Regions from separate parts of the Pseudomonas sp. B19(2017) genome, predicted to be linked through region 4. Evidence: riboswitches for the same ligand, from Rfam matches in the RefSeq annotation. Region 4 holds a riboswitch; each other region holds the start of a gene.
What was found. A riboswitch is a leader RNA that binds a small molecule or an ion and turns the genes downstream of it on or off. The one in region 4 is predicted to bind cobalamin.
Positions count from the first base shown of each region.

Region 1 (5,720 bases), on a different contig from region 4:
CATACCCGCCCGCAGGGTCGACGTGGGTGCCGTCGATAGCGAAACCGCGCACATATAGTGCCGTCAGGTTCAACCCTGGCACGCCGTAGGCGCCCATGTTCAGGTCATAGCGCGCCTGCCACGATTTCTCGTTCGGCGCGTTGAAGTCCGACATCTGCACCGCGTTGGCGATGAAGATCGCCCCCCGCGTCACGTAGTCGAATGGCGTGTTGCCGTCCACTTGCTGCCAGCCCAGGCTGAAGCCGTGCGGCCCATGGTTATAGCGCGAGACCAGGCTCCAGGTGGTGTTGTCGATGCGCCCGGACAGCGCCTTGCCGGTGTCGGTGGTGCGGTACAGGTTGAGGTCGAGGCTGAGACTGCGGCGCTCGTCCAGGGCATGGCTGAGGGTGCTGCCCAGGTAGTGCTGGTTCCAGCTGTCCTGGTAGCGTGAGGTGTAAATGCTGCCGCTGAAGGCGGCGCTTGGGTTCCACGACACACCGGCCAGGTCGAAGCTGTTGCCCTGACGGCCGTTGGAGTAGTTGACCACGAAGCCCTGATCGTGGCTGGAGGCATTGCGGTCGGTACTCTCGTTGAAGTGTCCGGCCACCAGCTTGAGATTGTCGAATTCGTTGCTGGCGAGGAAGAAACCGGTGGCAGTCTCGGGCAGCAGGCGGCTGTCCGAGGAGCTGAACACCGGGGTCTTGACCCGTTGCTCACCGTAGGCCAGCACCGTATTGGACAGGCGCAGTTTCAGTGCCGCGCCGGCACGGCTGTATTCGTTTTTCGGGTGCCCCTCGTTATCCAGCCCGAGCAAGCGCGCCTTGCCCGCGCGCCCGCCGCCGCTGTCAAGTTGCACGCCGAGGTAGGCGTGGGCATCGACCCCGACACCGATCAAGCCCTGGGTGAAGCCGGACTGGAAGGTGCCCATCAGCCCATAGGCCCATTCCTCGGCCTTGCCGTTACGTTCATTGCGCGGCTTGTAAGCGTTGCGCGCGGCACTGTTGCGCCCGCCATGTTTGTAGTCGCGCTGGTCGAATACGCTGCGGTTGAGCAGGCTCCAGCGGCCATCTTCGACAAAACCGTTGCTTTGCGACTGGGCAGATTCGGCCAGCGCAGCCGGCGCTAGCAGGGTGCTGGCGAGCAGCAGGGCGACAGGGCGCGGCATGGGCGGAACTTCCTGTTCAGGGGGCGCGAAAACGCAAGATGCGCGCGCCGTCGAAGGGGTCGATGAGATAGTGGGCGTGCACGCCGAAGGTGCTCAGCAGGCGCTCGGGGGTGAGCACCTCGAGCGGTTTGCCGAGGGCGACCAGGCGGCCCTTGTCGAGCACCGCGATACGGTCGCAGGTAAGCGCCTGGTTGAGGTCGTGCAGGGCCACCAGGGTGGTCACCGGCAGGGCTTGCACCTGTTGCAGCAGGCCTAGCTGGTGCTGGATATCGAGGTGGTTGGTCGGCTCGTCCAGCAGTAGCACCTGGGGCCGCTGTGCCAGGGCTCGGGCGATGTGCACGCGCTGGCGCTCGCCACCGGACAGCGACCCCCACAAGCGTGTGCGCAGGTGCAGGGCGTCGAGGTCGGCCAGGGCTTGCTCGACGATCGCGCGGTCTTCCCGGGAGAATGGCGCCAGCGCCGACAACCAGGGCGTGCGGCCCAGGGCAACGGCGTCGAACACGCTGATCGCATCAAGGGTATCGGCCTGCTGTTCGACCAGCGCGAGGGCCTGGGCGACACGGCGGCGCGGTAACTGTGCCAGTGGCTCGCCCAGCAGCTGCACGCTGCCGCTGCCTGGCCTGCGCAGCCCGGCCAGCACCTTCAGCAGCGAGGATTTGCCGGAGCCGTTGGGGCCGACGATGCCCAGGGTTTCACCGGTGACAACACTCAGTTCGATGTCGCTGAGTACGGTATTGCCGGCCAGCTGCAGCCCCAGGCGCTGGCAACTCAAGGGGGCCACCCGTACCGCCGTCATGACTGTCATGGGCGCCCCCGGCGGCTGATCAGGATCAACGCGAAGACCGGTGCGCCGAGCAGTGCGGTGACTACACCAACGGGGATCACCTGGCCGGGGATCAAGGTGCGCGACAGGATGTCGGCGGCAACCAGGAACAGTGCCCCGCCCAGTGCGCTGGCGGGAAGCAGGCGGCTATGCCCGGGGCCGAGCAGCAGGCGCAGGGCATGGGGAATCACCAGCCCGACAAAACCGATGGCGCCGACGATGGATACCATCACCGCGGTCACCAGCGCCGCGCAGCTGATCAGCAGCAACTGGGTGCGCCGCACCGGGATACCCAGCGACGCCGCCGAGTCGGCACCGAAGGTGAAGGCATCCAGCACACGGCGGTGCCACAGGCACACCACCAGCCCGAACAGCGCCACTGGCACGGCCAGCCACACCGAAGGCCACCGCACGCCGCTAAGGTTGCCCAGCAGCCAGAACAGGATGCCGCGCGCCTGCTCGGCGGTAGCCGACTTGGTGATGAGAAGGGCGGTGAGGGCGTTGAACAGTTGCGAGCCGGCGATCCCGGCGAGAATCACCTGGGCGTTGTTGCTGCTGGGGCCGGCTGCGCGGGCCAGCACCAGCACCAGGGCAAACGCTGCCAAGGCGCCAATGAAAGCGCCGCCGGACATGCTCAGCGCCACGCTGCCAAGGCCCAGCAGGCCGACCAGCACCGCACCGGTCGAGGCACCGGCAGACAGCCCCAGCAGGTAAGGTTCGGCCAACGGGTTGCGCAACAGCGCCTGAAGGATCACGCCGCAGATGGCCAGGCCGGCCCCACAGGCCGCCGCAACCAAAGTGCGGGTCAGGCGGTAGTTCCAGATGATGCCGGCATCGATCGGGTCGACCGGGTAGCCGGCCTGCCACAGGTGGTTGGCCAGCACCTGGCCGACCACGCCGGGTGACAGGTTGCTCTCACCGATAGCGGTGCCGGCCAGCAGGGCTATCAACAGAGCGGCCAGGGCAACAGCGATGCAGGGGAACAGGCGCATCATCATTGGGCTGCTTTACCGCTGGCGAAGGCTGCGGACAGTGTCTGCAGGCCGCGGAACAGGCGAATGCCGGCCTGCATGGCGTCGGCGTCGAGGATGATGATGCGGTCGTGCTTCACCGCATCCATGTTGCGCGTTACCGGGTCGCTGCGCAGGAATGCCAGCTTCTTCCGGTAGTCGTCCGCGGGGTAGCGGCGGCGGTCCATGCGGGCGATGATCAGCCAGGTGGGGTTGGCCTTGGCCAGGGTTTCCCAGCCAACGGTCGGCCACTCTTCGCTGGATTCGACCACATTGCGCACGCCGAGGGTGCGCAGCATGAAATCGGCGACCCCCTGGCGTCCCGCCACGTAGGGGTCGATGTGCAGGTCGGCGCTGGAGAACCAGAACAGCGCCGAGGTGGTGGACAGGTCCTTGCCGGCCAGTTGCGCCTTGGCACTGTCCAGGCGGCCTTTGAGCTCGGCGTTCAGGGCCGTGCCACGGTCTGGCACGTCGAAGATTGCCGCCAGCTGGCTGACGCTCTTGTAGATGCTCTCGACCTGGAACGCCTGCAGGCGGGTGCCGTCGGCGCCCACCAGGTTGTCCTTGCCTTCGCAATCCGACGGTAACAGGTAGGTGGGGATGTTCAGTTCGTCGAACTGTTCCCGGGTGCCGACTGCGCCTTGGGCACCGACCATCCATTCGAACTGCACCGTCACCAGCTGCGGGCGCTTGCCTACCACCCCCTCGAAGCTGGGCTCATTGTCGGCCAGGCGCGGCACCTTGTCGTTCTGCGCCTGGTACTCGGGCAGCACATTGTTGAACCACAGCGAGGTGCCCGCCAGTTTGTCGCCCAGCCCCAGCGCGTAGAGCATCTCGGTACCGGCCTGGCCGATGGTGACCGCGCGCTGCGGTGCCTGGGCGAAGGTTTGCGGCTTGCCGCAGTTGTCGAGCGTCAGCGGGTAGTGGGTGGCAGCAGCCTGGGCCAGGCCGGTGAGGCCGAGGCCAGCGAGCAGGGTGGCTAAACGGGGCAGCATGCTGGGCGATCTCCTATCGGACAGTTCGGGTGAGGAACGCACGGACAGGCATCGCCGAGCCCCGCGGTTGGCAGGGGCAACACTGATGGCCAATCCCGGACACCCCGCCGGTTGGTGAATGTAGGCCGGCAGGTCTCCTGACTGGTGCGTCATGGCCTGGCTCCGGCCTTCCCGGGTTGCTGGCCCAGTGGCATCGATGGAGCAGGCTCGGCACCTACAGTTGCGGGGGCAGTTCCGTTTGGCCCGTCATGACGGGCCTGGGATTCCCTGTTAGTTCCGTGATGGAAACCGGCGGCCGGCATGGTAGACCATCGCGCCGCCGGGTGAAAACGCTTTTCAGAAGTACTTAAGCCAGCGGATGTCACGTCGCCGCGCCTTCAGCCGGGCGAACCAGCGCACCGGCAGGTACAGTGAAACCGCCAGCAACACGGCCCCCAGCCACACCGCGGCGATGCCGTCGAAGCCGAAGTAGTCGCCATGGTTGCGGCCGAACAGCGCCACGCTGGCCAGGTACAGCAGCTTCAGCACATACAGGTGCAGCAAATAGAAGAACATGGGGGCCGCGCCGAACACCGCCAGGGCGCTGATCCAGCGGGCCTGGCCAGCGCGTTCGAAGGCGCGCAGCAACAGCAGGCCGCAGCCCAGGGTCAGGGCCAGGAACAGCAGCGACGGTGGGTACTTGGTGATGTTGAAGAAGCTCATCAGGGTTTGCGTGAGGGTTGGGTAAGCGCTCCATGGCGCCTCGCCGTAGCCGTTGAGCAGGCGCAGCACGACAAAGCCCGGCAGCGCGATCAACCCGGCCAGCAGCAGGCGATGCTGGCGCTGGCCGGCATCGCTGCCACGGGCGAACCACGGGCCCAGACCATAGCCCAGGGCAATGACACCGACCCACGGCAGCACCGGGTACGAGGTGCGCAGGCGCAGGCTTTCGGAGAACGCCAGCCAGCCCCGGTCATGCAGTATCGCCCATGGCACATGCAGGGCGGATTCGGCGCCAAAGTGCAGGCCATCGAGCAAATTGTGGCCGGCGATGATGATGGCGCCCAGGGCGATCAGGGCGGCACGTGGCAACCAGACCAGCAACGACAGGGCGATCATGCTGACGCCGATGGCCCAGATCACTTGCAGGTAGATGACGCTGGGTGGCAGCTGGAAGGTCCAGGCGAAGTTGACCAGGGTGAATTCCAGCACCACCAGGAATAGCCCGCGTTTGAACAGGAACGCCGAGACATCGCTGCGGCCCTGGTGTTTCTCGCCGTACAGCCAGGCCGACAGGCCGGTCAGCATGACGAATACCGGCGCGCACAGGTGGGCCAGGGTGCGGCTGAAGAACAGCGAGGGCTCGGTGGTATCGATTGCCATCGGGTCGCTGACCTGACGGTGCAGGAAGAAGGTTTCGCGGACGTGGTCCAGGAGCATGAACAGGATCACCAGGCCGCGCAGGGCATCGATGCTCTGCAGGCGCTGGGTGAGCAGGGTGGGGGTGGCGGTGGCGCTTGTCATGAACGTTCGCTGGCAGGAATGGATGTCAAATGAAACGTTATCTTATAACTAATTGGTAGTGAGTTGGTAACTGTTTTTGTGGGGCCTGTACCGGCCCTTTCGCGGGCGTGCCCGCTCCCACAGGAATTTCACCCATGCTGAAATCGGTGCAGTACCTGTGGGAGCGGGCAAGCCCGCGAAGAGGCCGGTGCAGGCAGTTCAGGTCAGAAGCTGTAATCCACCGTCGCAAAGTACGACCGTGGCGT
Region 1 is NZ_NEJR01000005.1:168,472-174,191, reverse strand. Features, by position in the region: gene CAF70_RS09995 (OprD family porin) at 1-1,144, opposite strand, end outside; gene CAF70_RS09990 (ABC transporter ATP-binding protein) at 1,161-1,949, opposite strand; gene CAF70_RS09985 (iron ABC transporter permease) at 1,946-2,962, opposite strand; gene CAF70_RS09980 (ABC transporter substrate-binding protein) at 2,962-3,972, opposite strand; cobalamin riboswitch at 4,082-4,280, opposite strand; gene CAF70_RS09975 (DUF1624 domain-containing protein) at 4,309-5,475, opposite strand; gene CAF70_RS09970 (TonB-dependent siderophore receptor) at 5,679-5,720, opposite strand, start outside.
Region 1: it holds a riboswitch for cobalamin, as region 4 does, so the genes downstream of both, CAF70_RS09980 (ABC transporter substrate-binding protein) here and cobO (cob(I)yrinic acid a,c-diamide adenosyltransferase) in region 4, are expected to answer to the same signal.

Region 2 (5,720 bases), on a different contig from region 4:
GCGGTATTGCATTGTAGCGATGACCTCCAGCATTGCGCGGTCCCTGTGGGAGCGGGTTTACCCGCGAAACTGGCACTGCGGTGGATGGCACGGGCTTCGCCCGTGTTCGCGGGTAAACCCGCTCCCACAGGGACCGCGCAGGCATTCAGATCGCGGGCAAGCCATGGATATGATGCTTGAGCGTTTAACCAATGAAAACGGGGCATGCCATCGCTGGCATGCCCCGTTTTTCAAACCGTCAAAGCGCTTCAGGCAACTTTGACGATCCAGCCAGCCGGTGCTTCAACATCACCGCTCTGGATACCGGTCAGCTCGTTGTAGAGCTTCTGGGTAACCGGGCCGACCTTTTCCAGGTCATGGAACACGTGCAGCTTGCCGTTGTACTCGATGCCGCCGATCGGGGTGATCACCGCAGCGGTACCACAGGCGCCGGCTTCGATGAAGCGGTCCAGCTTGTTGATTTCCACATCGCCTTCGATCACGGTCAGGCCCAGGCGCGATTGCGCCAGTTCCATCAGCGACAGGCGGGTGATACCTGGCAGCACCGAGGCCGATTTCGGGGTGACGAACTCGTTGTTGGCGGTGATGCCGAAGAAGTTGGCCGAACCGACTTCCTCGATCTTGGTGTGAGTCAGCGGATCGAGGTAGATGGCGTCGGCGAAGTTGGCTTTCTTCGCTTCCGCGCCCGGCTGCAGGCTGGCGGCGTAGTTGCCACCGACCTTGGCCGCGCCGGTGCCTTGCGGGGCCGCGCGGTCGAAGCTGGAAATCTGGAAGTTGTGCGGCTTCATGCCGCCCTTGAAGTACGAGCCAACCGGGATGGCGAAGATCGAGAAGATGAACTCGGGGGCGGTGCGCACGCCAATGTTGTCACCGGTGCCGATCACGAACGGACGCAGGTAGAGGGCGCCTTTGCCATGCGGCGGCACGAACTTCTCGTTGGCCTTGACCACTTGCTTGCACGCCTCGATGAACACATCGGTCGGCACCTGCGGCATCAGCAGGCGGGCGCAGCTGCGCTGCATGCGGGCGGCGTTCTGGTCCGGGCGGAACAGGTTGATCGAACCGTCCTTGCAACGGTAGGCCTTCAGGCCCTCGAAGCACTGCTGGCCGTAGTGCAGGGCAGTGGAGCCTTCACTGATGTGCAGTACGTTGTCTTCGGTCAGGGTGCCTTTGTCCCACTCGCCATTGCGCCATACGGACAGGTAGCGTTTGTCGGTCTTGATGTAGTCGAAACCGAGCTTGTCCCAATTAATGCTTTCGTTGCTCATGACACCCTCATTGTCTTGCAGGTGCCCGATTGCTCGGGCTGCTGTTATATGCGCACCACGCCACCATAATACATCCGTGGCAGATCGGGAACGGCCAGTCACGAATTGATAGCCTGCAATGCATTTTTTTCGTTTGTTACAGCTGCAGGTATGCGTCAAGCGCCAGGTTTTGCAGCAATACCGCGTCGTGCGAGGCCACCACCAGCGCCCCGCGAAACTGCCCGAGCATGCGCTCCAGGGCTGCTAGTGATGGCAGGTCCAGGTGATTGCCGGGTTCGTCCAGCAGCAACAGGTCGAGCGGCCGCTCGCGGTACAGTACGGCGGCAAGCGCTGCCTTCATCCGCTCACCGCCGCTAAGCAGGCTGCTGGGCAGCTCGATACGGGCCGCATCCAGGCCCAGTTGCGCCAGGCGGCTGCGTAATTCGCCCTGGGCCAGCGACGGGTTGGCCTGGCGCAGGTGCTCAAGCACGCTGGTGTCGCCCGGCAATGAGTTGCAATGCTGGTCGAGCAGGGCGGTTTCGCCGCTGAGGCGCAGGTACTCGGCAGATGCCGTCAACTCGCCGTTCATCAGTTTGAGCAATGTGGACTTGCCACTGCCATTGTCACCGACCAGGCCAACCCGCTGGCCCAGGCACACGCGTAGGTCAAGCGGCTTGCGGGTGCCATGTGGCAGGCGCAGTGCCTGCAGGGCCAATACTTCGCGACCTGCATGGCGCTGCGGTGTAGGTGCATGCAGGGTAATAGCAATGTCCTGCTCCACTTCGCCGGCGGCGTCGCGCACTTTGCCCTGCAGCGCCTGCCGGGCGTCGCGATGATCGCGGCGTTGCTTGCCTGCCGTGGCCTGGCTGCGCTGCTGTTGGCGGTCGAGCAGTATCCTGGCCTGATTGGCGCACCTGGCCTGGCGCCCGGCCCGCGCTTGATGACGCTCCAGGTCTTCGCGCTGACGCTGCCGTTCACGGGCCTGGCGTTGTTGCTCCTGTTTCAGCCGGGCAAGTTGCTGTTGGGCCTGTTCGGTCTGGCTGGTCTTCTGTGCTGAATAGAAGCTGTAGTCGCCGCCGAAGGCCTGCAAACCCAGGCTGGACAACTCGACGATGCGCTGCATGTGCGCCAGCAGGCTGCGGTCGTGGCTGATCACCAGCAGGCCTCGGTCCCAGGCCTGGATCATGCCCAGCAACTGGGCGCGGGCGTTGCTGTCCAGGTGATTGCTCGGTTCGTCGAGGATCAGGTAGTCCGCTTCGCTGAGCCAGGCGCCGACCAGCGCCACGCGCATGGCCTGACCGCCGCTCATGCTGTGGGCGGGCTGGTGCCAGTCAAGCTGCCCCAGGCCGTGCCGTTGCAGCTGCCCCTGCAATTGCTCGCGGATATCCCAGCGTTCGCCAACGGTGTCGAAGTCACTGGCTGCGACGCTGCCTTGCTCGATGCGCTCCAGCGCAGCGAGCACCGAGCCCACCTGGGCCAGGTCGGCAACCGTGGTGCTGTGCTCGATCACCTGCTGGTCCAGAAGATGGATGCGCCCAAGGCGCCGACACTGGCCCCTGCTGGGCTCGCGCTGGCCGGCAAGTATCTGCCCGAGCAGGCTCTTGCCCACGCCGTTGCGCCCGACCAGGCCGGTGCGGCGTTGGTCGAAGGTTTCGCTGAGGTCGGTAAACAACAGCCTGCCGTCAGGCAAGGCCAAGGAGACGCTGTCCAGCGTCAGGATCGACGTGTTCGTCATGCACAACTCCACAAATGCCGCGACATCTCCGGGGCGAACCGGAGGCTGAAGACTGGCCGTCGAAGGGACGGCGGCATCAATGGCGCATTGGACGAACACCTCGTGAAAGTGGAATGCGTAGCCTAACGGAAAGAGGCATCGTTGTCGCGCGAAAACAGATTCCGCGAATGCACTGCGGCCCTTGTAGGAGCGCGCATGCCCTGGTTCAGCGCCCCATCAAGCGCTTGCTCCAGTCGCCCCCGTGGTTCTGCTGGCAGGCCTCTTCACTGTCAAACCGAACATGCCAGGCCGGATGGTCCAGCTGAATGCCGGCCTGCTCCAGCGCAAGGCCCGTCAGCGCCAGCATGCGCACCTTCGCGTCGCCCGCCAAAGCGGTGGCCTTGTCGGCCTCTCGCTCGAACACCCAGGTAATGCGCAGGCTGGCCGGAAAATCTTCGGGAGCCAGACGGTGGGTAAGCCAGCTGAAACCAACGATTTCCGCCTTTGCTGTTTCGCAGGCTTCGGTCAGGCAAACCACCAGTTCACGCTCCAGGCGTGCAATATCGCGCTTGTTCAGGGGTTTCACCGGTGGGCCTCGCTGCTCAAAGCCACCACTGTAACGCAGTCGCGTCAATTGTTGTCGGCCGGCCCGACAGCAATGGTTGACCACCCGCCAGCCACTGCGTAGCCTTGCCACTTCGAGGTTCTTCGGCCAGGCCGAAGCTAAGACGGGAACGCGGTACAAGCCGCGGCTGCCCCCGCAACTGTAAGCACCGACAACGGATCGACACAGCCACTGCGCCCGCGCGCGGGAAGGCGTCATCCCGCCAGCCTGCTGCTCCAGCGGGCACATGGAACGGTGCGAGCCAGGAGACCTGCCTCGTCACGTTTTCGACTTTCAACCGGGCGGGGTGATCCGGTGGCGAACAAGCCCGGCCGACCTGGCCCGCGGCTGTCGTCCTGCATGCCCGCGCCACACTGCCAAGGGCAATGCGACATGAAAACACTGGCCAAGCTCCCCGTCACCATCGTCACCGGCTTCCTCGGCTCGGGCAAGACTACCTTGCTGCGCCACATGCTCGACAACGCCCAGGGCCGCCGCATCGCGGTGATCGTCAACGAGTTCGGCGAGCTGGGCATCGATGGCGAAATCCTCAAACAGTGCAGCATCGGTTGCACCGAGGAAGAAGCCAGCGGCCGCGTCTACGAGCTGGCCAACGGCTGCCTGTGCTGCACCGTGCAGGAAGAATTCTTCCCGGTAATGCGGGAGCTGGTGGCACGCCGTGGCGACCTGGACCATATTCTCATCGAAACCAGCGGCCTGGCCCTGCCCAAACCTCTGGTGCAAGCCTTCCAGTGGCCGGAAATCCGCAATGCCTGCACCGTCGACGCGGTAATCACCGTGGTCGATAGCCCGGCTGTGGCTGCCGGCACCTTCGCCGCCTACCCGGACCAGGTCGATGCCCAGCGCAAGCTCGACCCTAACCTGGACCACGAATCGCCGCTGCACGAGCTGTTCGCCGACCAGCTGGCCAGCGCCGACCTGGTGGTGCTGAACAAAGCCGACCTGATCGACGCCGAAGGCCTGGCCAAGGTCCGCGCCGAAGTCGCCGAAGAACTGCCGCCAGCGGTGAAAGTGGTCGAAGCCAGCAGCGGCAAGCTGCCACTGGAAGTACTGCTGGGCGTGGGTGCCGAGTCCGAGGCGCACATCGATGGCCGCCGTACTCACCACGACTCGCACCACGACGGCGACGACCATGACGATCATGACCACGACGCCTTTGATTCCATCTCCATTGACCTGCCGGAAGCCGACGAAAGCCTGCTGCTCGACGCCCTGACCCAATTGGTTGTGGAGTTCGGCATCCTGCGTGCCAAAGGCTTCGCTGCCATCCCGGGCAAACCGATGCGCCTGCTGGTGCAAGGCGTGGGGACCCGTTTCGACAAGCACTTCGACCGCGCCTGGCGCGCCGACGAGCCGCGCATCACCCGCCTGGTGCTGATCGGCCAGGACCTCGATGCCGCCCAGCTTGAAGCGCGCCTGCGCCAGGCCCTGGGCGCCTGACCCATGCACCTGCTGCGGACCCAGCCCGGCGGCTTCGTGCCGGATGACAGCATTGCCGACCTCGGCCAGACGCCCGCCGAGCTGGTGATTCTCTGCAGCGGCGATTCGCACCTGGCATTGCTCGCCGATACCGCCGAGCAATTGCCCGAGGATTTCCCCAGCCTGCGCCTGGCCAACCCGATGCAGGTGCAGAACCACGCCTCGGTCGATCTATACTTTGACGAAGTGCTGCGCCATGCCAAGGTCATTCTGGTGTCGCTGCACGGTGGCGTTGGCTACTGGCGCTATGGTGTCGAGCAACTGGTCGAGCTGGCTGCCCGTGGCGTGCAGCTGATTTTGGTGCCGGGCGACGACCGCCCGGACCCGGAGCTGACCAGCCTGGGCACTGTCAGCGGCGCGCAGGCCGAGCGCCTCTGGCACTACCTGCGCCAGGGCGGCAAGGCCAACGCCATCAACCTGTTCAACTGCCTGGCCAACCAATGGCTGGGCCGCGACTATACCTGGGACGAGCCGCAGCCGTTGCCGCGCACGGCGGTGTACCACCCGCAGAAGGGTAGCGCGGCGCTGGAGGACTGGTACCCGCAGTGGCACCCCGAGCAGCCGGTGGCGCCGCTGCTGTTCTATCGCTCGCACCTGCAGGCGGCCAACACCGCGTTCATCGACGTGTTCTGCCAGCGCCTGCAGGCCGCCGGGC
Region 2 is NZ_NEJR01000003.1:231,884-237,603, forward strand. Features, by position in the region: gene CAF70_RS06860 (multidrug/biocide efflux PACE transporter) at 1-17, shown strand, start outside; gene CAF70_RS06870 (branched-chain amino acid aminotransferase) at 249-1,268, opposite strand; gene CAF70_RS06875 (ATP-binding cassette domain-containing protein) at 1,405-2,982, opposite strand; gene CAF70_RS06880 (hypothetical protein) at 3,188-3,547, opposite strand; cobalamin riboswitch at 3,646-3,859, shown strand; gene cobW (cobalamin biosynthesis protein CobW) at 3,959-5,026, shown strand; gene cobN (cobaltochelatase subunit CobN) at 5,030-5,720, shown strand, end outside.
Region 2: it holds a riboswitch for cobalamin, as region 4 does, so the genes downstream of both, cobW (cobalamin biosynthesis protein CobW) here and cobO (cob(I)yrinic acid a,c-diamide adenosyltransferase) in region 4, are expected to answer to the same signal.

Region 3 (5,720 bases), on a different contig from region 4:
CGAAGCCTTTGCTCAACCAAAGGTTGGCAGTACGCCGCGGTACGTTGGCCGGGCGATTGCCGGCACGGTCCTGTGCCACGCCGCCGACCATTTCATCGAAATCGTCATACCTGGCGCGCACGATCGCCGCGTTGGCCGACACCTGCCACTGGTGCGCCAGCGCCAGTTCCAGGGATGCCTCCAGGCCGTCGGAGGTCTGCTGGCCAGCCTGCTGCTTGTCGTGGGTGACCGGATCATCCACCAGCAGCTTCTTCTTGACGATGTGGTAGGCGGCCAATGTCCATTCGCCCCGTCCCTCCCAGAAGCGCTGCTTGAGGCCCACTTCGGTCTGCCTGGCCTCGGTCAGGTCGTAGTGCATCTGCTTGGCGTTCAGACTTACAAGGTTGTCGACCCCATCCTCGCTGGTGGCGTACTGGCCATACAACGACAGGTCGTCGCTGACCGCGAACACCAGCCCGGCACGCCAGTTGCCACCTTGCAGGCTCTGGTCGCTGCGGCTGTCGTCTGTCAGCTTTGCCTGGTCGATGTGGTTCTGGTCGCGGCGCACGCCGGTGACCAGTGACAAGCGTTCGCTCAACTGCAGGCGGTTTTCGGCGAACAGGGCGAAGGTGTGGGTGGTGGACAGCGTTTGCGGGCGCAGCGGCGAGGCGCTGTGGAACCAACCCGGCTGCGGCTGCCACGGGTCGACGTAGTCGCCGCCCACATCGTTGTAGGGCGCGTTGCTGTCGACGTTGAAACGGACCTTGTTGTACTCGGCGCCGACCACGGTCCTGCTGGCCAGGCCGAACAACGTGTGATCGAGGGTGAAGGCCTGGCGATCGCCGAACTGTTCCTGGTTGTGCTTGATTTCCAGGTAACTGCCGCGCAGCAACTGCTGGTGCTCGGCGTCCCAGCTGTAGTCCTCGGCGTTGCGCCAGTGACGGCGGCTCTTGATGTAGTACAGCTGGTTGCTGGTGCTGAGGTGGTCGTTCAACGTCCAGTCAGTGTTCAGGCGGGTCCATTCATCGACGTAATGCTGCACATCGTCCTGCACGTTGTAGTTCTTGTTGCGCAGGCTGCTGCGGTAGTGGCCGTCAATCAGCGGGGTGCCGTAGTAGTTGGCAGGCTTCGCATCGCCCCGGTCGTGGGCGAGGGTGAAGCTGAGATCGTCGCTGGCGTCGAAGCGCAGCGCGGCGCTTAGCGCCATGCTGCGTGACGGAGTGCGATCGACCCAACCGTTACCGGCTTGCTGGTTCAGGGCCAGGCGGTAGCTCAGGCGCTCGCCGAGGCTGCCGCCGCTGTCCAGGCCGAGCTGCTGGCGGTCCCACGAACCGTAGCCCAGGCGCAGGTGGTTGTGTACCTCGCCGGCAAACGGCTTTTTCGGTGTCACATTGACCACCGCCCCGGTGGCGCCTTCGCCATACAGCACCGAGGCCGGGCCACGAATCACATCGATGCGCTCGACCATCCAAGGGTCGACCGGGAACGTCTGGGTACCGGCACCGGTGTACAGGCGTGCGCCGTCGAACAAGGTCATCACCGAGCTGTGCCCGGTAAAGCCGCGGGCGGATAGGCCCGTGCCGCCGTCGCCCGGGGAACCCACATAGCTGATACCCGGTGAACGGGTCACCGCGTCCTGTACGGTGAGGTTGTTGCGCTGCTGGATCTGCTCGGCGCTGATGCTGCTGGTGCTGGCCGGTGTTTCCAGGGCGCTGAGGCCCAGGCGCGAGCCAGCCTGGGTCGGGGTGGCCAGGTCGATGGCGTGGCTGCCCTGGGTATCGGTGATAGCCGTGGAGGGCAGGGCCAGTGGCTCTCGGTCGAGGTCATCGGCCAGGGCCGGCAGGGACACGGCCAGGCAGGCCGCAAGGGGGTGAAGCTTGAAGGTACGGGACATGTCGTTCCACTACTGCAGGAATGAATGGATCCCGGTGGAAAACACGCAAAGGCACACCGTGCAGCAGGGGCGCACACGGATACCGGCCTGCGCCCGCCCACCGCGGGTTGCCAAGTGAAGCTCCAGGCCGGTCTCCGGGCTTGCGAGGGGCATGAAACCTTCACCTTCCCATGCAGGTGCACAGTGGTATCTCGAAGGGTTCGCTCGCTTACCGTTGCGGGGGCAGCGCCGGACTTGTCGTGGGCAACACGACGCACCGGCTTCCCGTTTCACCCTGCGCACGGCGGCGCAGGGCACCTGAAACTGGCGCGCATCTGACCATTGAAACGCGGGGGCGTCAAATTCGCTGGGGTTATTGGCGGGGTGGTGGGCAGGTCCGGCCTCTTCGCGGGCTTGCCCGCTCCCACAGGTACAGCGCTGCTCTCAGGCCTTGCGCAGTACTTGTGGGAACGGGCAAGCCCGCGAAGAGGCCAGGCCTGCGAGAGAAGGCTAGCGCCCGCGCCGCCGCGATACCCGCGCCTCGATATTCTTGCGCCCGATCAGCAGCGGTGGCTTCTCCACCACTGGCTCATCCGCCAGCCACTTGTACATCACCAGGCAGTCCACCAGCCCCAGGCGGGCGTGGCGATAGGCCTTGGGCAAGCGGCCAACGGTTTCGAAGCCCAGCTTGTGCCACAGCGCCACAGCCACCTCATTGGTGGCCACCACAGAGTTGAACTGCAGGGCCAGAAAGCCTTCCTGGCGCGCCTGTTTCTGTGAGTGCTCGCACATCAACTTCGCCACGCCCCGGCCGCGTGCCGACTCACAGACCATGTAGCCACAATTGCCCACGTGCCCGCCAGGCCCGGCGGCATTGGCCTTGAGGTAATAGGAACCCAGCAGCTTGCCGTCTTCCTCGGCCACCAGCGTGCGCATGGGCAGCTCCAGCCACAGCTGGCGAGCCTGATCGAAGCTCAGGTTCGGGTCGAATGCGTAGGTTTCACGGGCCTGGACAATGGCCTGGAAGGTGGGCCAGAAGTGTTTGAAATCTTCCGGGGTCATGGGGCGGATGTGGATCATGCGGGTTCCTGCAAGGGCTGGGCCGCCCAGTCTGGGTGGCGCGGCGCCGTCGCGCAAGGGCGGCGACGCCATTTGCATTCATCCGTTGGCCTTGCCCACTGCATCCATGGCCCGTGCCGAGTAGACCAGCGCGGCACCGGCGTTCATCGCCACGGCCACGCCGAGTGCCTCGGCGATTTCCTCGCGGCTGGCGCCGTGCTTGACGGCCTGCTGCGAGTGCACGGCAATGCAGCCGTCGCAGCGGGTGGTGACTGCCACGGCTAGGGAGATCAGCTCGCGGGTCTTGGCGTCCAGGTGGTTGGTCTTGGCCCCCGCGCCGCTGGCGGTCATATAGCCTGCCACGGTGTCAGGGGAAAGCTGCTTGAGATCGCCGATGCCGGCCATCAACTGCTTACGGTAGGCGTCCCAGTCCATCATGCTCATCGTCTTCACCTTGGGGAGGTTGCGAGTGGAGCTTTCAGGCTAGTCGAAGAGTGGGGAGTGTGAGACTTGTACTTTGGTTGGTTGCGCGCAGGCCCTTGGGCTGCGCGCTCCCACACCGGTCAGATGTAGATGAACACCAGCACCAATGCCGCGACGAACGCCCACTTCTCCAGGTAGTAGCGGGTGCGGTTGCGCTTCTTCAGCGCCTTGCCACGTTCGCGGATCTTGTAGATGCGGATGAACAGCCGGTTGATGCCACCGGTCTTGTCGCCGGCATCGTTGGGGGCGGCGGCAGCGGCCATGACGTTGCGGCTGAACCAGCGGTTGAACGCGGTTGCCCAGCGGTACTTGAGCGGGCGTTCGATGTCGCAGAACAGGATGATGCGGTTGTGCTCGGTGGTATTGGCCGCGTAGTGGATGTAGGTCTCGTCGAAGACCACGCCCTCGCCATCGCGCCAGGAGTACTTCTCACCATCCACGTCGATGTAGCAACCATCGTCGTTCGGCGTGTCCAGACCCAGGTGGTAGCGATAGGAGCCGGCATACGGGTCGCGGTGGCGTACCAGCTTGGCGCCCGGCGGCAGGGTGGCGAACATGGCGGCCTTGACCGTACCGATGCCTTTGAGCAACTCGGTGGTGCGTGGGCACAGAGTCATCGCCGACGGGTGGCTTTCGCCGTACCACTTCAGGTAGAAGCGCTTCCAGCCAGTCTTGAAGAATGAGTTGAAACCGACATCATCGTAATTGTCGGATTTCTTGATTTCGCCAACATGCAGCAGCTGCTGGGCTTCCTCGCGGATCTCCTTCCAGTGGTCCTGCAGTGTCTGCAGTTCGGGGAAGGCCTCCACTGGCAGATAAGGCTTGGCCGGGTGCCTGGAAAACAGATACAGAAAGCTGTTGACCGGGGCCAGGAAGCTGGAGTGGTCGCCCAGCTGACGGGTCAGCTTGTGGCGAACCCGACCGCGCAAGTGAACATAGGCGATCGAGAGGGCAAAGATGAGTACGAGTGCAATTTTCATGGACGTTTACTTGTCGAAAAATGGCCATGCGCCATGGCATGAGCCCGCCAGCATAAACAATCATGGGGGTAGTTTGTACTTATTGTTACGCAACGACGGGGCGACTTAGGTTTAATGCCCTGCAGCCTTGCGCAAACGTTTCATGTTCAGGAGTTCGTATGATTCAGGACGCACGCCCCAGCGGTACCCCCTTCAAGCGGCTGTTCTTCGCGTTGCCGGTCAGCGATGCCCAGCGCCGTGCCCTGGCCCAGTGGCGACGCGGTCTGAACCTGCGCAGCGGCAAGCCGGTGCCGGCCGCCAACTTCCATGTGACATTGCTATTCCTTGGTGATGTGGATACCGCCCAGGTGCCAGCAATTTGCGCGGCGGTCGATCAGCTGGCGCTGCCGGCGACGGCACCACGGCTATTGCTGGACCGCTTGCAGGCGTGGCAGCGGGCCAGCGCCCTGGTGCTGGAGGCGCAGCACACGCCACCAGCCCTGTTGCAACTGGTGTACAGCTTGCAGCAGGCGCTGCTGCCGTTGGGGGTGGAAGCGGCCGACCGCGAATATCGCCCGCACCTGACGCTGGCCAGGGACTACCGTGGCCAGCCGCCAGAGGCCGGCAGCGCGCCGGATTTCTACCTCGCTGCCCGCCATTTCACACTGTATGAGTCGCGCAAGGGCGCTTACTGGCCGTTGGCGCAATGGCCGCTGTCGAGCTGATTCAGGCCGTGACCTCGCTGCTGAAGACCCGCTCGACCCAGCCTTCTTGTGTCTTCAAGGTTTCTTAAACTCAGAAGGGTGAGAGCCGGTTTGCCGGAGATGGGGCCAGGGCAGGCGATCACACCGGCAGGCTCTGGTACGGCAACTCATCCCCCGGGCTGCGGGCGAACTGGCGCTTGTACTCGCGGCTGAACTGCGAGGTGCTCTGGTAGCCCACCCGGTGTGCGGTCTGCGCCACCCCCAGGCCTTCGCCGATCAGCATCTGCTGCGCCTTCAGCAGCCGCAGGCGCTTGAGGTACTGCATCGGTGCCATGTCGGTGCAGCGCTTGAAGTGCTCGTGGAAGGTCGAAACGCTCATATTGGCGCGCGCGGCCAGCGCTTCCACGCTCAGCGGCTCGGTGTAGTGTTCGCGCAGGTGGGCAAGGGCGGCCCCGATGCGGGCGAAGTGCCCCTGTTGCTCCACCAGCGCCCGCAACACGCCCGCCTGTGGGCCGCGCAAGGCGGTGTACAGCACCTCGCGTACCCGTGCCGGGCCCAGCACCTTGGCGTCCATCGGGTCTTGCAGGCAGCGCAGCAGCCGTTCCACGCATTCTCGCATCGGCGCATCGAGTGCAGCCGAGGTCATTGAATGCGGGGTTTGCG
Region 3 is NZ_NEJR01000005.1:162,540-168,259, reverse strand. Features, by position in the region: gene CAF70_RS09970 (TonB-dependent siderophore receptor) at 1-1,873, opposite strand, end outside; cobalamin riboswitch at 1,981-2,189, opposite strand; gene CAF70_RS09965 (GNAT family N-acetyltransferase) at 2,363-2,932, opposite strand; gene CAF70_RS09960 (carboxymuconolactone decarboxylase family protein) at 3,011-3,355, opposite strand; gene lpxO (lipid A hydroxylase LpxO) at 3,475-4,374, opposite strand; gene thpR (RNA 2',3'-cyclic phosphodiesterase) at 4,533-5,078, shown strand; gene CAF70_RS09945 (AraC family transcriptional regulator) at 5,197-5,720, opposite strand, start outside.
Region 3: it holds a riboswitch for cobalamin, as region 4 does, so the genes downstream of both, CAF70_RS09970 (TonB-dependent siderophore receptor) here and cobO (cob(I)yrinic acid a,c-diamide adenosyltransferase) in region 4, are expected to answer to the same signal.

Region 4 (5,720 bases):
GCGGCAACGCCTGGATCGCAGCCTGGGAACCGGCCACCGGCAGCAGTTGGCGAGCGCCGTAATACGCGCGTGCGGCGTCCTCCAGGCCATCCTCCGTCTCCGGCAGGCGCGCCCAAGCCTCCATGGGAATCGGTGGAATCGGGAAAGGCCATGGCGCAATGCCGCTGGACAGATCGAGCCATTGCTCGCGGGCGATGCCGTATTGCCGTACCGCCCGCAGCAGGCGGCCTCCGTGTTCAAGCATTGATGTAGGTTCCCAGGCAGATCACCAGCAGCCACAGCCATACGCCGCGCTGCACCAGGCCCCAGCCGCGCTCGATGGCATCGGCGTCGGCCATTGGCCCGTCACCCAGGCGCGGCCGCTCATGCAACTCGCCGTGGTATACCGCCGGTCCCCCGAGCACCACCCCTAACGCACCAGCACCGGCGGCCATCACCGGCCCGGCATTGGGGCTGTCCCACAGCGGGCCCTGCTTGCGCCAGCAGGCCAGGGCCAGGCGGGTCTTGCCCAGTAACGCGTAGGTCAATGCCACCAGCCTGGCGGGAATATAGTTGAGCACATCGTCGACGCGCGCCGCGCACCAGCCAAAGCGTTCGAAACGTTCGTTGCGGTAGCCCCACATGGCGTCCAGGGTGTTGCTCAGGCGGTACAGCACCACGCCTGGCGCGCCGGCCACCACGAACCAGAACAGCGCGGCGAATACCGCATCGCTGCCATTCTCCAGCACCGATTCGGTGGCCGCCCGGGCCACGGCCGGTTCGTCCAGCTCGCGGGTTTCGCGGCTGACCAGGTAGCCCACACGGCGCCGAGCTTCCTGCAGGTCACCCTGGCGCAAGGCACTGGCCACCGGCAACACGTGTTCGCCCAGGCTGCGCAGCCCGACGGCACAATACAGTGCCAGCACGTCGACCAGCCAGCCGATGTACGGCAGCCAGGACAGGATCAGCGCCACCAGGGTAAGCGGCACCACGGCCAGGAACCACGCGCTCACCCCGTGGCTGCGCCAGCCGCGCCCGCCGGCATTCAGGCGGCGCTCGAGGTTACTGGCCATGTTGCCGAAGGCCACCAGCGGGTGGCGCCGCTGCGGTTCACCCAGCAAGGCATCCAGGGCCACGCCGGCCACTGTCAGCAAAGCCACGCTCATTGGCGCTCTCCCCATTGGTTCTCAAAGAGCATTTCGCTCAAGGGCCGTTCCTCGGCCCAGTTTTCCAGCACCAGCATCGGGGCCGGGTAGAACTCCGTCACCGGCCCCAGGCACAACACCGCGACCGGCTTGGCCCCGGTCGGCATGCCCAGCAGGGCCGCCAGCGCCTGCGGGTCGAACAGCGACACCCAGCCCATGCCCAGGCCTTCGCCACGGGCCGCCAGCCACAGGTTCTGGATGGCGCAGGCCAGCGAGGCCAGGTCCATTTCCGGCAGTGTGCGGCGGCCGAAGATATGCGGCTCGCGGTTGTCCATCAGCGCGGCCACCAGCAGTTCGGCGCAGTCGTTGATGCCTTCCACCTTCAGTTTCATGAAGGCGTCGGAGCGTTCGCCCAAGGCTTCGGCGGTGCGCACCCGCTCTGCTTCCACCAAGGCCTGGATGCGCGTGCGCAGGTCGCGTTGGGTGATACGGATAAAACGCCAGGGCTGCATCAGCCCGACGCTCGGTGCCTGGTGTGCGGCGGCCAGCAGGCGGCCCAGCACTTCCGGGGCCACTTCGCCACCGGCGAAATGGCGCATGTCACGGCGCTCGCCGATGGCCCGGTAGATCGCGGCGCGCTCGGCGTCGCTGTAGGCGTGTTCACTCATGGTCGCAACAGCGCCGCCGCCGCATCCGGGTTGGAGGGGAAGTAGAAGTGCACATAGGAAGCCGTCAGCCGCCCCAGGCGGTACACCGCTTCGTTGCCACGCCCGCCGTTGGGGCTCAGGCCTCGGGCGATCGGCTCCAGTGCAGTACTGGTCAGCGAATGGTGATAGGTGTGCCCGCGCAGGGTGCCTTCCGGCAGTTCCACCGCCTGCAGCGCCAGGGCTGCCAGACGCTTCTGCATGGTTGCTTCGCCGGGCAGCAGGCCGAGCAGTTCGGCACGCTCGCCGGCCACATCGGTCAGGGCATCGAGCAGGTACAGCATACCTCCGCACTCTGCCAGCAACGGTTTGCCCTGGGCGTGATGGGCACGTATCGCCTCGGTCATGGGCGCGTTGGCGGCCAGGGCGTGGTGGTGCAGCTCGGGATAACCGCCCGGCAGGTACAGGCTGTCCACGGCAGGCAATTCGTGGTCATGCAGCGGCGAGAAAAACTCAAGCTGCGCGCCCAGGTTGCGCAGCAGGTCGAGGTTGGCGCCATAGGTGAAGGCAAAGGCCTCGTCCCGCGCCACGCCGATGCGCACACCGGTCAACGAGGCAGCACTGGCTTGCGGTTCGGGTTCGGCAAAGTTCACTGGCGGCGGCAAAGCAGCATCGCAACTGGCGCCAAGCGCCTCGGCAGCGGCATCCAGGCGCGCGTCCAGGTCGTTCAGTTCGCTGGCCTGGACCAGCCCCAGGTGGCGGCTAGGCAGCTCGATACCACGCTCGCGGGACAAACCGCCATACCAGCGCAGACCTTCGGTCAGGCTGCCTTCCAGCAATTGCGCGTGGCGCAGGCTGCCTACCCGATTGGCCAGCACACCGGCAAACGGCAGGTCCGCCTGGTAGCGTGCCAAGCCCAAGGCCAGCGCGCCGAAGGTCTGGGCCATGGCCGTGCCGTCGATCACCGCCAGTACCGGCACGCCGAAGTGGCGCGCCAGATCGGCGCTGGACGGCGTGCCATCGAACAGCCCCATCACCCCTTCGATCAGTATCAGGTCGGCCTCGCCGGCTGCTTCCCACAGCAGGCGGCGGCTTTCCCCGGCGCCGATCATCCACAGGTCGAGCTGGTACACCGGCGCGCCGCTGGCCCGCTCGAGGATCATCGGGTCGAGAAAGTCGGGCCCGCACTTGAACACCCGTACCTTGCGTCCGAGGTTGCGGTGCAGCCGGGCCAGGGCGGCGGTTACGGTGGTCTTGCCCTGGCCAGAGGCGGGTGCCGCGATCAGTACGGCAGGGCAATGACGGGGCTGGCTCACAGTTCCACGCCCTTCTGTGCACGGATGCCGGCCTGGAAGGCGTGCTTGAGCATGCCCATCTCGGTCACGGTGTCGGCCAGCTCGATCATCTCGGGTTTCGCGGCACGTCCAGTGACGATCACATGCTGCATCGGCGGCCGGGCCTGGATATCGGACAGCACCTGATCAAGGTCAAGGTAGCCGTGCTTGAGGGCGATGTTCAGTTCATCGAGCACCACGAAATGCACGCTCGGGTCTTGCAGCAACTGGCGCGACACGACCCAGGCCGCTTCGGCGGCGGCGATATCGCGCTGGCGGTCCTGGGTTTCCCAGGTAAAGCCCTCGCCCATCACGTGGTAGCGCACCTGCTCGGGGAAGCGGCGGAAGAACAGCTCTTCGCCGGTGCTGTTGCGGCCCTTGATGAACTGCACCACACCGCACTGCATGCCATGGCCCAGTGCGCGCGCGAGCATGCCGAAGGCCGAACTGCTCTTGCCCTTGCCATTGCCTGTCAGCACCAGCAGCAGGCCGCACTCGTTGGGGGAATTGGCGATGCGTTCGTCGATGATCGCCTTTTTGCGCTGCATGCGCGCCAGGTGGCGTTCGTCGCGTTCGGTGGGTTCGCTCATCAGGGTTCTCCGCTGGCTGGCGCCACGGCAAGGCGCGGCGACAGGTAATAGGCGGGCAAACGGAGAACGCGCAGGGGCCGTGGCCGGACGCCACAGTGCACCGCGCATCACCCTCCGTGATGCCGTTGGCAGTATCAGGCCGGTCTCCGGGCTTGTGAGCGGGCCTTGGCCCAGGCCTGCGCGCCTTCCCGGGCATACACCCAGTGGCTCTGCGCGGCCGCGACTCACCTACCGTTGCGGGGGCAGCGCCGGAATCGCGCCATGCTGGCGCCCACCGGCTTCCCAGTTTCACCCTGCCCAGACGGGGCTGGCAGGGCACCTGAAACACGCGCGAAGGTTAGAGGGTTGCACCGGGAGCGTCAATCAAAGCGGGGCGCTTTGCAGTCGAACAGGCATTGCCCGGGTAATGGCCAATTCACCGGGTTGTGCCACACTGGATCCAGTGATATCACATAGCCATCACTTTCGGCTGAACGCGATCACAACGACAACAGGAGAGCGCAGCATGCGAGGCCAGATCATCAACAACCCGCGCCTTGAGTTTCTCGCCCCGGTGCTGGAGCGCTGGGGTGACTGCATCGACCGGTTCAACCAGTTTGCCGGCGATGCCGAAGCACCGTACTGGCATGGGGCAGCCGCCAATACCGGGTTGCTTGCCGCGGCGGCCTGGCAGGCGGAGCTGGCGGCACTGCAGCAGTTTGCCGGCAAGAAGCAGCGCGATGAAGGTGAATACGAAGCGCGCTGCGACCTGTCGATCAATAGTGCCGATGAAGCGCTGTACCTCAGTGTCAGTCAGCGCTGGCCGAAAATCGCCCGACTGGACCTGGCCGACGCCCTGCAGCAGACCGCTGCCCTCGCCCGCCAGGTAGCCTACCCCAGCCAGTTGAAGGCCGGAGCGCTGTTCATCAGCCCGTGGAAGGCCGGCCAGCACGCCAGCCCCGAGGAACTGCAGGACCTGGTAGAAGATTTGCAGAAACATACCGCCTGCGCCATCGCCTGGTACTTCCCCTATGCCTATCGCAAGTTGCACAACGAGCTGGGGCAATATTTCCCGGGGGTGGCGTTGCTGCTCAAGCAGGCTTGAATCAACTCCGGCGCAGGCCGGAACTGGAACCCGTTTCGCAAGCGCGACGTGGCCTATGTGGGAGCGGGCGTGCCCGCGAAGAATTCAACGCGGTGGCTGGCACCGGCTGCGCCGGTGTTCGCGGGCACGCCCGCTCCCACAGAGCCCCTGCTAAACCTTTCAGTTATATGCGGCTCCATGGGAGCGCGGCCGATGCCGCGATTGGTCTGCGCGCCTTTCAGGCCTTAACGCATCATGCCGAGTTCGGCATCATCCAGCAGCGCTTTGCCCAAGGCGCAAAGGTAGTGCGCGGCCCAGATCAGCTTTGGCTTGTCTTCCATCAGGCCGTCGATGGTCAGGTCCCGTGCATAGCCAATCAATTCCGAGGCTTGTTCGCGGGCGTTCTGGCATGAGATGCCGGGTTCGATGCGGAACAGGGGGTGGGTCTGGTTTTCACCTTGAAAGAATATGGTTTTGCCGACTGTGCATTTCGTTTCTTCGGTGGTCATTTAAGGCTCCTGTCGTAGTGAAGCGACCACCAACAGCGGCTAAACAGTATGGTGGCAGCTGTACGTGGGTTAGCCGACCGGGACGTCAGGCACCCGGCGCACCCGCAGGTGCCCCACGCACAGCCGCCATAAGGCGCCAATGCCGATTACTCGGTATTGCACGGCTGCGGTGTCTGACGATTTCGGGCGGCTAACCCGGTCATTGAAGGTCAACGACATGCCGAGACTAGAGACCGCATTTGGCGCGCGCAACAGAGAATAGGCGTTGGGAGTATCTTTGGGAAACGGCCTACAAGAAAGGTATTAAATCTGATTCTTGGGCTCGCCTCCACGCCGCCTTTGCAAGAGCAGCGGCGCATCTCACTGGCACATTGAGTCACCACCAGACCTGCTTGCTCTTGCTCTTGATCTTGATCTTGATCTTGATCTTGATCTTGATCTTGATCTTGATCTTGA
Region 4 is NZ_NEJR01000036.1:8,001-13,720, forward strand. Features, by position in the region: gene cobD (threonine-phosphate decarboxylase CobD) at 1-244, opposite strand, end outside; gene cbiB (adenosylcobinamide-phosphate synthase CbiB) at 237-1,145, opposite strand; gene bluB (5,6-dimethylbenzimidazole synthase) at 1,142-1,792, opposite strand; gene CAF70_RS25825 (cobyrinate a,c-diamide synthase) at 1,789-3,084, opposite strand; gene cobO (cob(I)yrinic acid a,c-diamide adenosyltransferase) at 3,081-3,692, opposite strand; cobalamin riboswitch at 3,812-4,030, opposite strand; gene CAF70_RS25835 (hypothetical protein) at 4,198-4,776, shown strand; gene CAF70_RS25845 (DUF3077 domain-containing protein) at 5,001-5,264, opposite strand; gene CAF70_RS25850 (hypothetical protein) at 5,641-5,720, opposite strand, start outside.